DNA from 2 places in the Rhizobium sp. No.120 genome. Region 2 is predicted to be linked to the other one. Evidence: predicted binding sites of a transcription regulator. Region 2 holds the regulator's gene; the other holds the start of a gene.
What was found. The regulator LexA, encoded in region 2, represses DNA repair genes until DNA is damaged. The targets are predictions, from matches to a motif close to TGTTCNNNNTGTGTTCNG.

Region 1: dinB (DNA polymerase IV) is a predicted target of LexA. The motif match lies at 2,342-2,359, and genes of this name have one in related genera.

What each region holds. Positions count from the first base shown of each region.
Region 1 is NZ_BAAJNQ010000010.1:27,808-34,308, forward strand. Features, by position in the region: gene ACYJRZ_RS23475 (MFS transporter) at 1-72, opposite strand, end outside; gene ACYJRZ_RS23480 (helix-turn-helix transcriptional regulator) at 185-1,060, shown strand; gene dinB (DNA polymerase IV) at 1,190-2,287, opposite strand; gene ACYJRZ_RS23490 (hypothetical protein) at 2,673-2,996, shown strand; gene ACYJRZ_RS23495 (N-acetyltransferase family protein) at 3,035-3,595, opposite strand; gene ACYJRZ_RS23500 (Orn/Lys/Arg family decarboxylase) at 3,617-5,974, opposite strand; gene ACYJRZ_RS23505 (adenine deaminase) at 6,106-6,501, opposite strand, start outside.
Region 2 is NZ_BAAJNQ010000003.1:96,559-103,059, reverse strand. Features, by position in the region: gene gltA (citrate synthase) at 1-243, opposite strand, end outside; gene ACYJRZ_RS11010 (ComEC/Rec2 family competence protein) at 535-3,003, shown strand; gene lexA (transcriptional repressor LexA) at 2,984-3,706, opposite strand; gene ACYJRZ_RS11000 (VOC family protein) at 4,124-5,011, shown strand; gene kdsA (3-deoxy-8-phosphooctulonate synthase) at 5,008-5,847, shown strand; gene eno (phosphopyruvate hydratase) at 5,997-6,501, shown strand, end outside.

The DNA.
Region 1 (6,501 bases), on a different contig from region 2:
CTGCAGCAGCAATTGCCCGGCCAGCAGGATCAGCAGGCCGAACTGGCCAAGCCGGATTGGTGCGGATGACATGGGGACCTCAAAGTATTTTCAAAACTGAGTCCACAGCGTTCTACACCCATGTTAAACTGGTACAAGATACCTGTTTAGACTGGTATAAGAAGTGTCAGGCTGGAGAAGGAAAATGCACGGCACGCTCGATATCGTTCCCAATCAAATGCTTTCACGGGCACAGGAACTCGGCGAGATGTTACGAAGACGGCGGGAATCCCTTGACCCGCAAAGATTGGGACTCGGTCGGGCAGGGCGGATTCGTACACCCGGATTGCGGCGGGAAGAAGTGGCGTCACGTGCCGATATAGGCATCACCTGGTACACCAAGCTGGAGCAAGGCCGCCCGATCCGCGTGTCGCCGCGCGTACTGCTCTCTGTCGCGCATGCTTTGGAATTCAATGAAGTCGAGACGGAACACCTTTTCAGATTGGCCAATCTGCCGGTTCCGCCCCGGCTCGAGAATCCGCGCGTTTGCGAGCCGCTCACCGAGGCCAGCCAGCGCATTCTCGATCATCTCTGTCCCTATCCGGCTCTTGTTCAGACGAAGCGCTACAATATACGCGGCTTCAACGAGGCATATCGCCGCCTTGTCGGCGTCGATCTCGATGCCCTTCCGCCCGAGGACCGGAACTGCATCTACCTATCCCTCGTCAATCCTGCCTGGCGCGCAAGCCAGGCCGATCCCGATGAGATGCTGGCCAATATGGCAGCGCTGTTTCGCGCCTCGATGGCCGAGCATCTCGACGATCCGAGCTGGGAGCGGCAATTGGAACGCTATATGAGCGCTTCGGATCAGTTCCGCATCGTATGGGATCGCTATCAGCTCAAAGGCATCGAGAATACCGTGAAGCGTTTCCGGCTGGCGGATGGCAGCATCCTGCCGCTGCAATCCAATAACTGGTGGTCAAGGCCCAGCAATGAGGACCGCATGATCGTCTACACACCTCTCGATGAAGCCGGGGCTGAGAAGCTGAACGCAATGATGAAGCGCAAGCGATCTTGCTGAGCGGTAGTGCCGGCAGTGGTATCAGCCACGGCCCGTACCGCCCTCGCTGAGCCTCAATCGGCTCTTCGGTCCCTCGACCAAGGGAATGCCGAGCACGTCCCAAAATGGCGGATGGGAGATTATCATCCCTCAGATGCCGAGATCGAGCTGGGGTTGTGAGCTCCCATCATCGTCCTCTTCGTTCGTCAAAGACGAAAGCGTGATGCCGAGCAGCCGGATCGGCCGCGTGAACGGATGGACGGTTGCCAGAAGCGCCGACGCTATTTCAAGAACGGCGCCAACGTCCGCGACCGGCAAGGAGCCTGTCCGACTGCGTGTCGCCTGGGTAAAGTCCGAATATTTGATCTTCACGGTCACCGTTTTGGCGCTGAAACCGCCTGCTTCGCAGTAGCGCCAGACCTTCTGTGCCAGCGGCCGCAACTCGGCCCTCGCCAGTTCGAGATCGTCGATATCTTCAACGAACGTGTCTTCCGCCCCGATAGATTTGCGGATCCGGTCCGGCTTTACCTGGCGCTCGTCGATGCCGCGGGCGATACCGTAGAAATATGGGCCTGCCTTTCCAAAATGCTCCCGCAGGAAAGCGAGCGATTTCGATTTCAGATCCAGCCCGGTTTCGATCCCGTATTTATGCATGCGCTCGGCGGTTGCCGGCCCGACGCCGTGGAATTTCTTGACAGGAAGCGTTTCGACGAAGGCCGGCCCGTTTTTCGGTGTAATGACCGCCTGGCCGTTCGGCTTGTTGAGGTCGCTTGCCATTTTGGCGAGGAACTTATTGTAGGAAATGCCGGCCGAAGCATTGAGGCCGGTGGTCTGCTTGATCTTGATCCGGATCTCCAGCGCGATCTCGGTGGCGATTTCCATCCCGTTGTGGTTCTGGGTGACGTCGAGATAGGCCTCGTCGAGCGACAACGGCTCGATCATCGAAGTATATTCGGCAAAGATCTCGCGGATCTGCTGCGACACCGCCCTGTAGACGTCGAAGCGCGGCGGCACAAAAATCAGCTCCGGACATTTGCGTTTGGCGGTAACCGAAGGCATCGCCGAGTGAACGCCGAAGGCGCGGGCCTCGTAGCTTGCTGCCGCCACGACGCCGCGCGCAGCCGACCCTCCGACCGCAAGCGGTTTGCCGCGCAGCTCGGGATTGTCTCGCTGTTCGACCGACGCATAGAATGCATCCATATCCACATGGATGATCTTTCGGACTGGGCTCGAGCTCGTGTCGTTCATGGAGGTCTCGGTCATCACATAGTAGGTTCAGCGCGGCCCATCAACTACAGGGGCTGAAACAAATGCAGAACATATCATCCCCGATGACGATATCAAACCGGCTCTGTTGGTTTGCTAGGGAGAGGCGAGGAAATTGCCGCAGGCCAGCCATGCCGCAAACGCCACCTTGAGATGCGCTCAGGGCTTCTTATCTCTTGTCCGTCCCCCCAATACGGAGCCTCAAGATGGGCCAAATCGCCACCAATCCGCCTTCCGACCTGCTTATGGAGATCCTTCCGCCCGAGCGTGATGAGGAATCCCGAGCCGATGGCACCGCATGTCTATGCTGCCGAAGGCTGCGATCGGCGAGGAAGATGGACGAAGACGGTTGCGGCATATGTGACGAATGCCTGGCACCATGATCGACGACGTTCCGCAGCCGCTGCCCGCCGAATTGTCGGGCTTCGAAGATGCGCTTGCTAAGCTGCCTGACGGCTATTCGGAGGGGCGTTTTCAGGATCGCCCCTGGGGTGTCACAGTCAAGCGATCTACCGACGGGAAACGGATCTGGCTCTATGGCGAAGAGCTTGGCGGGACCGATATCGTCAGCTTTAATCTGTATATGCTCTCCGGAGGAAACCTCTCTCTCAAGCCCTGCGAAATGTCCTCATCGAAGGTCGTGAATTTCGTCTTGGGCTTCAGACCAGCTCAAACGCAGCATCAGGCATAGGCGCCAAGTTTGCCGCGGCAGCCGCAATCCGCTCTGCTTCAGCGGGTCGAGAGTGGTGGCGGAGGCGGTTGCGTGGTGGAGCCGGGACCGAGCGAGCGCTGGACCATCACGGTGTCGGCCCAGCGACCGTAGCGATAAGCAACGGCTGGCAGAAGGCCGACGCGAACGAAGCCGAAGCGTTCGTGCAAGGCGAGCGAAGCGACATTGTCCGCGTCGATATAGCCGATCATCTGCCGGAAGCCAGCCGCGGCGCAGGCGTCGATCAGTCCGCGCATCAGCAGGCTGCCGACGCCCTGGCCGACATGATCGTGATGCACATAGATCGAATGCTTGACGGTATAGCGATAGGCCGGGCGCTTGCGGAACAGCACCACATAGGCATAGCCGACGACCTTCTCTCCGTCGATCGCAACGACATGCGGGAAGCGTTTGTCCTTCAAATTCTTGCGCCGTTCGCGCAGATCGTCCGGCTGCGGGGTGTCGCTGTCATCAACCCCGGCCTCGACGCCGCGGTGAATATGGCGGCGATAGATAGCCAACATGGCGTCGACGTCGCTCTCCCGGGACGGGCGAACGACGATTGGTTTACCCTGCTTCATGACCAATCCGAATTTTCCAACCTATTCCGCGACGACGTAGGTATAGAGCCGGATTTTGCCGGATGCATCAATCTCGCGATAGAGGCCTTGAATCTCCACTTCGAAGCCGGGGAAGGTGTTGAAGCAGGTTTCAAACATTTTGAGATAGTCGATCATGGGCTTTGCCTGCTCCGTCAGGCGCTCGCCCGGCACGATGGTCGCAATCCCCGGAGGATAGACGACGAAAGGCGTCGTCGCGATGCGGCCGGCAATGGCGTCGATCGGCAGATAGTCGACATCGTTGCGCACCAGGCAGCGCGCGGCATCGTGCGGCGACATGGCGATCGGCGGCAGATGCTCGGCGGAAAACTGCTTCGTCTGCAGGGCGCTTACATCGGCCTGGCGGAAGAAATTGTGCATCTCAGCGCAGAGATCGCGCAGGCGCACGCCCGCGTAGCGAACCGGACGGCGACGGTAGAATTCCGGAATTGCCTCTTCCAGCAGCGCATTGTCGTCATGAAGCTTCTTGAAGGCAACAAGGCCGCTGATCAGAGTGCCGGCCTTGCTGGCCTCGACACCGGGCGTCAGAAGGAACAGCAGCGAATTGAGGTCGTTCTTTTCCGCGACGATACGGTTTTCGCGCAGATATTGTGCGACCACAGGCGCTGGAATCCCATGCTCGGTGTATTTCCCGCTCGCTCGGTCGAAGCCGGGGGTAAGTAAGGTGAGCTTGTTCGGGTCCGTCATGGCAAAACCCGGCTCCATGCCGGAAAAGCCGTGCCATGAGGCATCGGGCGTCAGGTGCCAGAAGGCAGGATTGGTTGCGAGCTGGTCGGTCGCGACACTTTCCCACGGCACGTCATGCACGGCGCCGGGGCTCGACACATCCGGGATCGCCACCCGATCCGGCACGAAAGGCTCGAAGAACCAGCGGCGTTCCGGGCGATGCTCCTTCTCCTCGAATTCGCGGCGAACGGCGCGGATTTTCTTGCGCAGTTCGATGCCGAGGCGGATCGTGTCGTCCCAAAGCACTTCGCCCGAGCGACCCTTCATCATCTGCGCGCCGACGTCGAGCGAGGCGAAGAGCGGATAGAAGGGCGAGGTCGACGCGTGCTGCATGAAGCTTTCGTTGAAGCGCCGGTGCTCCACGCGGCGTTTCTGGCCGGTGATGTGCCTATCCTTCATGTGGATCTGCGAGGCCTGCGAGAAGCTTGCCAGCTGCTTATGAGTGGATTGGGTGGCGATGATGCCGGGCGCATCCGGGCCAAGATCGGAAAGACCCATGGCAAAGCGCCCGGCATAAAGCGGATGAAATTTCATAAAGCCCGCCCATGCCTCGTCGAAAAGGATGTAATCGCACAGGTGGCCGATCCGCTTGAGGATCATCTCGGCATTGTGGATGGTGCCGTCATAGGTGCATTGTTCCACGACCGCGACGCGGAACGGCCGCGGCTTCTTGTAGGCTTCTGGATCTTTCACCAGCGGATGGGTGCGGATACGCTCGCGCAGCGCCTCCTCGTCCATGTCAGCGAAATCCATAGGGCCGATCAGGCCATAGACATTGCGTCTGGTCGGCAGATAGATCGGAATGCCGCCCGAGATCATCAAGGCGCCGTGATGGGCGGCCTTGTGGTTGTTGCGGTCGAACAGCACGAGATCGCCGTCGGTCACGAGCGCCGAGAGCGCGACCTTGTTGGACGTGGAGGTGCCGTTCAGCACGAAATAGGTCTTCTCAGCGCCGAAAATCTTCGCTGCTTCCTTTTGCGCGGCAAGCGCTGGTCCCTCGTGGGTCAGGAGGTCGCCGAGATCGAGCACGGAATTGTCGAGATCGTCGCGGAAGACCGCTTCACCCAGATGCTCCATGAAGACCCGGCCGATGGGGCTGCGGCTATAGAAGATGCCGCCGTTGTGCCCCGGGCAAGTCCAGAGGTGGTTGCCTTCCTCGGCATAATCGACAAGCGCACCGAAGAATGGCGTCTTCAGCGTCTCGGCATATTGCTTGAGCCTGCTGATCAGGCTTTTCGCGATGAAGGCGGGCGTTTCTTCCGATAGGAAGACGTAGCCGTCGATGAAATCGAGGACTTCCACCGGCACATCCTCGAAGCGCTTGCGGCGGATCAGCAGGATGATCGGGAACTCGAGGCCGCGCCGGCGCATGAGGTTGATGAGGGCGGCCGTCTTTCCTTCGAGGCCCTTCTTGCCCCAGTCGACCAGCATGCAGCCGATGGCCGCATCCGTCTGCACGGCGATCTCGGCATCTTCGAGATTGCGCGCGCGTACTACCTCGAAGCCGGAGCGTTCGATCTCCTCGACGATCTGATTGTAGCGGGCGCCTTCCAGATCCTCATTGTCGAATGTTGGCGTCGCGAACAGAAAGTTGAAACGTCTGAAATAATCCATGTCGGTACCCGCTCCTGATTTCGCATGAGGTGTCGGCGTATTTCATGACATGGATGTGACAGAATAGAGGAGGTCCACCATGGTTCGGATGTTCTCCCAAATCGGCAAAGGCTGCCGTGTGTCGCGTGGCTTCAAATTCGGCTTGCAGCAAGAAGCGGTCTTATGTCCCGGGTGGTTCCGTCGGTCAGCCCGAGATCGGTGACATGCGGGCCGGGGTTGCAAGCAAGGCTTGCTCCGACGACGGCCTTGAAGGTGCGAATTGGCGGCATCCAGTCCGCAATTGCATCAGCTGCGGCGCGCAGCCTGGCGAAATCATCGGCCACCTCCATTGCGGGTGCATCCGACAGCAAGCCGCAGACGGGCAGGGGAAGCAATGCCGTTACCTCGCCATCGGCCGCCGTTGCCATGCCGCCGCCAGCCTCGATGACGGCATTGGCTGCCGCAGCCATATCTGCGGGGTCGCGGCCGAAGACGGTGAGATTATGGCTGTCATGCGATATCGTCGTCGCCAAAGCACCACGCCAATG
Region 2 (6,501 bases):
GCCATGTTCGGCCAGCTGATCGATCGGATAGCCGCGGTGCAGTAGAACGCCTTCGTCGCCATCGATATAGGTAATGCTCGACTCGCACGACGCGGTGGAGGTGAAACCAGGATCGTAAGTGAAAGTGGAGGTGTTCTTATAAAGGGCACCAATATCAATGACACTCGGGCCGATGGTTCCGGTCTTGACCGGCAGGTCCACCGTCTTTTCACCCCAAGTTAGTTTCGCGCTTTGTTCCGTCATGCTGATCCTCCAAGATTTGGCGGGATTGACGCCATAAAAAGCGCCAAAAGGTTAAGCGACTACCGACTAGCTATATGATCCCGAGGCTAATGCCAAGTTATCCTAGCGCTGAATTGTGCAATGCAGTATCAACTTTTGGGCACTGCAGAAGCGTCTTTTCGTATGCCACGCTGAGAAACAGGCCCTATTGAGCTTTGTTCCCGCCGATTTCGGTTGAATTCACTAGACGGTGACGGCACAAATCGCGCAGAAGCTGTAGTTTGGCGCGGGGGCAGTCAGCGAGTGCCTAATTTGGAGGCATCCGACCAGCAGGAAGAGAGCAAGGACGTTATCGCGTCCCCGCAAGGTCGCGCCTTTTCCACCACGATTACCCTTCGCGCCAAAGCGCGACGATGGGAACGAACACAGGATCAGGCGCCGCTGACGGCGCGTTTCCTGCGTGTTGCGAAGCATCTTGGAGCCGCTGTCCTCGGCTTGATTGCGGAGGAGGCGGCCCATGGCCGTGCTGTTCTGTTCGCGCCGATCTATATGGGTTTGGGTGCGATTATCTGGTTTGAAGCGCAGGTCGATCCGCCACCGCAGGCAGTTCTCGCAGGCCTCGTTCTGTTTGCTTTGGGCTTTTTGCTCAAGCGCGATGCGGGCAGGCTACTACACCACACGCTTTTCGCCGGTATGCTCATCTGCCTGGGCATGGCGCTCTCGCAATGGGAAAGCTGGCGGGTTTCCACCGTCATGCTCGATTCGGCCGTGACGACCACCGTGACTGGGCAGATTGAGCGACGGGAGACCTATGACAATGGGCGCTGGCGCTATGTCGTCCGCGTCGAGGCAACGGAAAAGCCTTCTATTCGCCGCGTGCCGCAACGGGTCACGATCTTCGTGCGCAAGCAAGCGGAGCCGTTCGATTTGGGTGATCGGATCCAGGGCAGGGCGCGTCTGACGCCTCCAGCCGGACCGGCATTGATCGGCCTCAACGATTTCGCCTTCAGCTCATATTTTAACGGCATCGGCGCGAATGGCTTTGCCTACGGAACGCCGGAATTATTATCACCATCCGGTGACAACGCTGCCGGCTCGTTATTGGATACGGCCGATATCTGGCTTGCGGGCTTGCGCAACAGCATAGGCGACCGGATCAGGCAAACCTTGCCGGGAGATACCGGCGCCTTTGCCGCAGCGCTTGTCACCGATGAGAGACGTGCGATCTCAAAGGATACGACTGAGGCCTTGCGAGTCGCGGGCCTGACCCACATCATTGCAATTTCCGGCCTCAACATGGCGCTGTCGGCCGGCATTTTCTATGTCGGTCTACGTTATTTGTTCAGCTTTTTCCCCGGTGTCGCTCAGGCTTGGCCAACAAAGAAATTTGCGGCTTTCGGCGCACTTCTGACGGTAACGGCCTATTACCTTATTTCCGGTTTCGGCGTTTCCGCCGAACGCGCCTTCATCATGATGGCGATCATGTTGGTGGCCGTGCTTTTCGATAGACCGTCAATCAGCTTGCGCAATGTGGCGCTCTCAGCCATCGTCATCCTCGTCTTGTCTCCGTCGCAAGTGCTCGGTCCGAGCTTCCAGATGTCCTATGCCGCGACGCTTGCGCTGGTTTCGGGCTATTCGCTGTGGAAACGACGTCGCCATCGCGAGAACGTTGTTTCGCGCATCCGCTTATTGAGCCCATTGCTATTTATCACGCGCTTCTTCGGGGGCGTGATATCCACCTCCTTTATCGGCGGTGTGTCGACAGCGATATTTTCGATCGAACATTTTCACCGGCTGGCGACATATGGACTTGCCGCCAACCTTGCGGCCATGCCCGTCGTCTCTTTCATCGTCATGCCCTTCGGCATGATGGCGATGCTGCTGATGCCTTTCGGAATCGATGGACCGTTCTGGAAAGTCACCGGCGAGGGACTGGAGCTTGTGATCATCATCGCGAAAACCGTAGCAGGCTGGGGAGGCGATATCACCTTCGGCCGCCAGCCCGGCTGGCTGATGCCGACTTTCATCGCAGGATTCCTGATCATGAGCATGCTGCGGACCAGGCTTCGCCATCTGGGACTGTTGCTATCGCCGTCATCTGTCGGTGTGGCTGCGTTCGGCTCCGGCGTGCCGAAGCCAGATCTGATGATCTCGGAAGATGGCATTCTCGTTGCCTTGCGCCAGGATGATATTCTCTCCACCAATCGCGAGAGACCGCAGGCCTTCATCTTCGAGCAATGGCAAAAAGCGCTGGTCGCGGCCGAACATCAACCGCCAACGATGCTTGCGACCGATGACCGGCTTCCGCAGATCAGCAAGACGGATCGGCATAAGCGACTAAGTAACGAAGAGCAGAAGGCGGTCGGTACAGCAATGGCGGAAGCCTTAGATCGTACCATGCAGGGAAGCTTTGCCTGTCAGAAGGGAGCATGGTGCGTAGCCATGCTGGAAAACGGCGTGATATTGGTCACCATCGAGAACGCAGCCTACCTGCCCGCAGCTTGCGACACGGGGAACATTATCGTGACACATATCCGGCTGCGGCTGGACTACTGCCGCTCCGGAGCGATGCTCATAACCGGTGCGACATTGCGCAAAACCGGCTCCATCGAAATGATGCTTACCGCCGACAAGCCCATCATATCAGCCGCATTCGAGAACCCGCAGCGGCCATGGACCAGACATCGAACTTATGATTGGCGCACCGGCAAATTTGACGCGCCACTTGCAAAGGCACCACCAGTCGTCGACAACTCACCGGTCAGTGATAGCGACGAATAAGGCCAACGAGCTTACCCTGAACTTTCACGCGATCCGGCCCGAAGATGCGGGTTTCATAGGCTGGGTTCGCGGCTTCCAGCGCGATGGAGGCACCCTTGCGGCGGAAGCGCTTCAGTGTCGCCTCTTCGTCGTCGACGAGCGCCACGACGATGTCGCCCGGGTTGGCTGTCGTCGAATTGCGGATAATGACCGTATCGCCGTCGAAGATACCCGCATCGATCATCGAATCCCCGCGGACTTCAAGCGCATAATGTTCGCCAGAACCAAGCATGTCGGCGGGAACGGTAATATCGTGTGTATTGTTCTGGATGGCCGAGATAGGAACGCCGGCAGCAATCCGGCCCATCACGGGCACGGAAGCCGAACCGCTATGATCGTCATTTGCGACCTTCGGCTGAGCGGGCGGAGCGGCGGGCTGTGGCCTGCCGAGGCTGCCTTCGATGACGCTCGGCGAAAAACCGCGGCGAGGCTGCAGACTTGGACTATAGGCTTCCGGCAGCTTGATGACTTCGAGGGCCCTGGCTCGGTTCGGCAGCCGGCGGATAAAGCCGCGCTCCTCCAGCGCCGTGATCAGACGATGGATACCGGATTTGGATGCCAGATCCAGTGCATCCTTCATCTCGTCGAAGGATGGCGGAACACCAGATTCCTTCATGCGTTCGTGAATGAAGAGAAGCAGTTCCTGCTGCTTGCGCGTCAACATCGTCTTGGAACCCCAGAATCAAGAAAAGCCGTGAAACAAATCCAGAACGGACACTATATGTTCCATATGTGTTCCGCAAGTGCTTAAATTTCGGTAAAGCCTTGCAGGGTCAATTAAATAAACACGAGTTGCGAATGGATCGGCTTAACACGTCGAGACGCTATACATGCTGCAACGATTTGAAAAATATATGAAATGTCGATATTTCCATTCTCATGCCTTATTACTTGGTCGGCGTATCCAGGAAGCGGATCGATGTTGCGCGTCGTCGTTGAAGCCCGATGGAATTGAGAATCAGCGATCACGTTTGCGAGATTGCCTTCGGTCCTGCCCCTGTGCGTCGAGTGTCCATGTTCCTGTCTTGAATTGAGCGAAGGATGGGCGCAAATCTGCTCCCACAGGCAAACAGGAGGAACCATGAATTCGTCACAGCATCCACTGGATCATCTTGTGCTGCCGACCGTCGATATCGCCCTGGCGCGCGAGCGCCTCGGCAAGCTCGGTTTTACAGTGGCTCCGGATGCGCGCCATCCCTTTGGCACACAGAATGCCTGCGTTTATCTTGCCGATAAAACCTATTTAGAGCCTTTGGCTGTGGCATCCGCGGAAGAGTGCGGGAGGAGCATCCTGGATGGCAATGTTTTTGTTGCGCGCGATCAGGCCTATCGCTTCCGGGTGGGGGAAGATGGCTTTTCGGCCGTGGTGTTCGGTACGGATGATGCTGTGGCGGATGACGAGCGTTTCAAAGCGGCGGCGATTTCTGCGGGACGAATGCTGGATTTCTCCCGTCCCATGAAGATGCAGGACGGCACGGAAACCACGGCCGGCTTTCGTCTTGCTTTTGCCGCGGATCTGCGCGCGCCGGATTTTCTCGCCTTCTGCTGTCAGCGCATCAATCCGCTTCCGGCTGACCGAAGCGTGCTTGAGCGTCATGAAAACGGGGTGACCGGCATCGCGCGCGTGGCGCTTTCCGCGCCGCGGCCAGCTGCCTATCGCCGCTTCTTCGAAGACGTTGTCGGCAGCCCGCAAATAACGGAGCATTCCTTCGGTTTGACCGTCAAGGCACCTAACGCCGATCTTGAGATTTTGACGCCGGAAGGCATGGAGGCGTTCTATGACCTGCCTGTTCTTGCTAACGATCCGGGGCTCAGGGCACGTGCAATCCTTTTCAAGACGCGCGATCTTTCCGTGACATCGTCGCATTTCGCTGCTAACGGCGTCACCTATACGCGTAAGAACAATCGTCTATTGGCGAGGTTGGCGCCCGGTCAGGGCGCGCTGTTCGCCTTCGAGGAGATAATATGAGCACGAATTCCGAAGTCACCGTCGGCGAGGGTGCCTCCAAGGTCCTCTTTTCCAATGCTGCGAAGCTTTCGCTGATCGCCGGTCCCTGCCAGATGGAAAGCCGCGATCATGCCTTCATGGTTGCCGGCGTGCTCAAGGAGCTCTGCGGCAAGCTCGGCATCGGCCTCGTCTACAAATCTTCCTTCGACAAGGCGAACCGCACCTCGCTGTCCGGCAAGCGCGGCATCGGCCTGGAAAAGGCGCTGGAAGTCTTTGAAGACCTGAAGAAAGAATATGGCTTCCCCGTTCTGACCGATATCCACACGGAAGAGCAGTGCGCCATCGTTTCCAAGACGGTGGATGTCCTTCAGATCCCGGCTTTCCTGTCGCGCCAGACCGATCTTTTGGTTGCCGCCGCCAAGACCGGCCGCGTAGTCAACGTCAAGAAAGGCCAGTTCCTGGCGCCATGGGACATGAAGAACGTGCTTGCCAAGCTCAATGATAGCGGCAACCCGAACATCCTTCTTTGCGAGCGCGGCGCTTCCTTCGGCTATAACACGCTGGTCTCGGATATGCGCTCGCTGCCGATCATGGCGGCGATGGGCGCGCCCGTCATCTTCGATGCGACCCATTCCGTGCAGCAGCCCGGCGGGCAGGGCGGTTCGACCGGCGGCGACCGCCGCTTCGTCGAGACTTTGGCGCGTGCGGCCGTTGCCGTCGGCGTCGCAGGTGTTTTTGTCGAGACTCATGAGGATCCCGACAATGCACCGTCCGACGGTCCGAACATGGTTTATCTGAAGGACATGCCGCGGCTTCTGGAGAAGCTGCTGGCCTTTGATGCCATCGCCAAGGCCTGAAACATAGCCGGCATTCAACAGGCTGACATGAATTTGCTTTACGCGGCCTGCAGGAGTGCCAAATCGCGGCGCGGATCGCCATTGTAATTTCCGCGCCTTCGACTAAGACGATTTAAATCGATTTATAAACCAGCGAGCAGGAAGCTATCATGACCGCAATCACCGACATTATCGCCCGCGAGATTCTCGACAGCCGTGGCAATCCGACTGTCGAAGTCGATGTCTACCTCGAAGATGGCAGCATGGGGCGCGCGGCGGTTCCGTCGGGCGCGTCGACCGGCGCGCATGAAGCCGTCGAACTTCGCGATGGCGGCAAGCGCTACCTTGGCAAGGGTGTCGAGAAGGCCGTCGAAGCTGTCAATTCGGAAATCTTCGACGCGATCGGCGGCATGGACGCTGAAAACCAGATCCAACTCGACAATATCATGATCGAGCTTGACGGCACGCCGAACAAATCGCGCCTCGGCGCCAACGCCATCCTCGGCGTCTCGCTCGCCGTCGCCAAGGCTGCTGCCCAGAGCGCCAACCTGCCGCTCTACCGCTATGTTGGCGGCGCTCACGCCCGTCTGCTGCCGGTCCCGATGATGAACATCATCAACGGCGGTGCTCACGCCGACAACCCGATCGACTTCCAGGAATTCATGATCCTGCCGA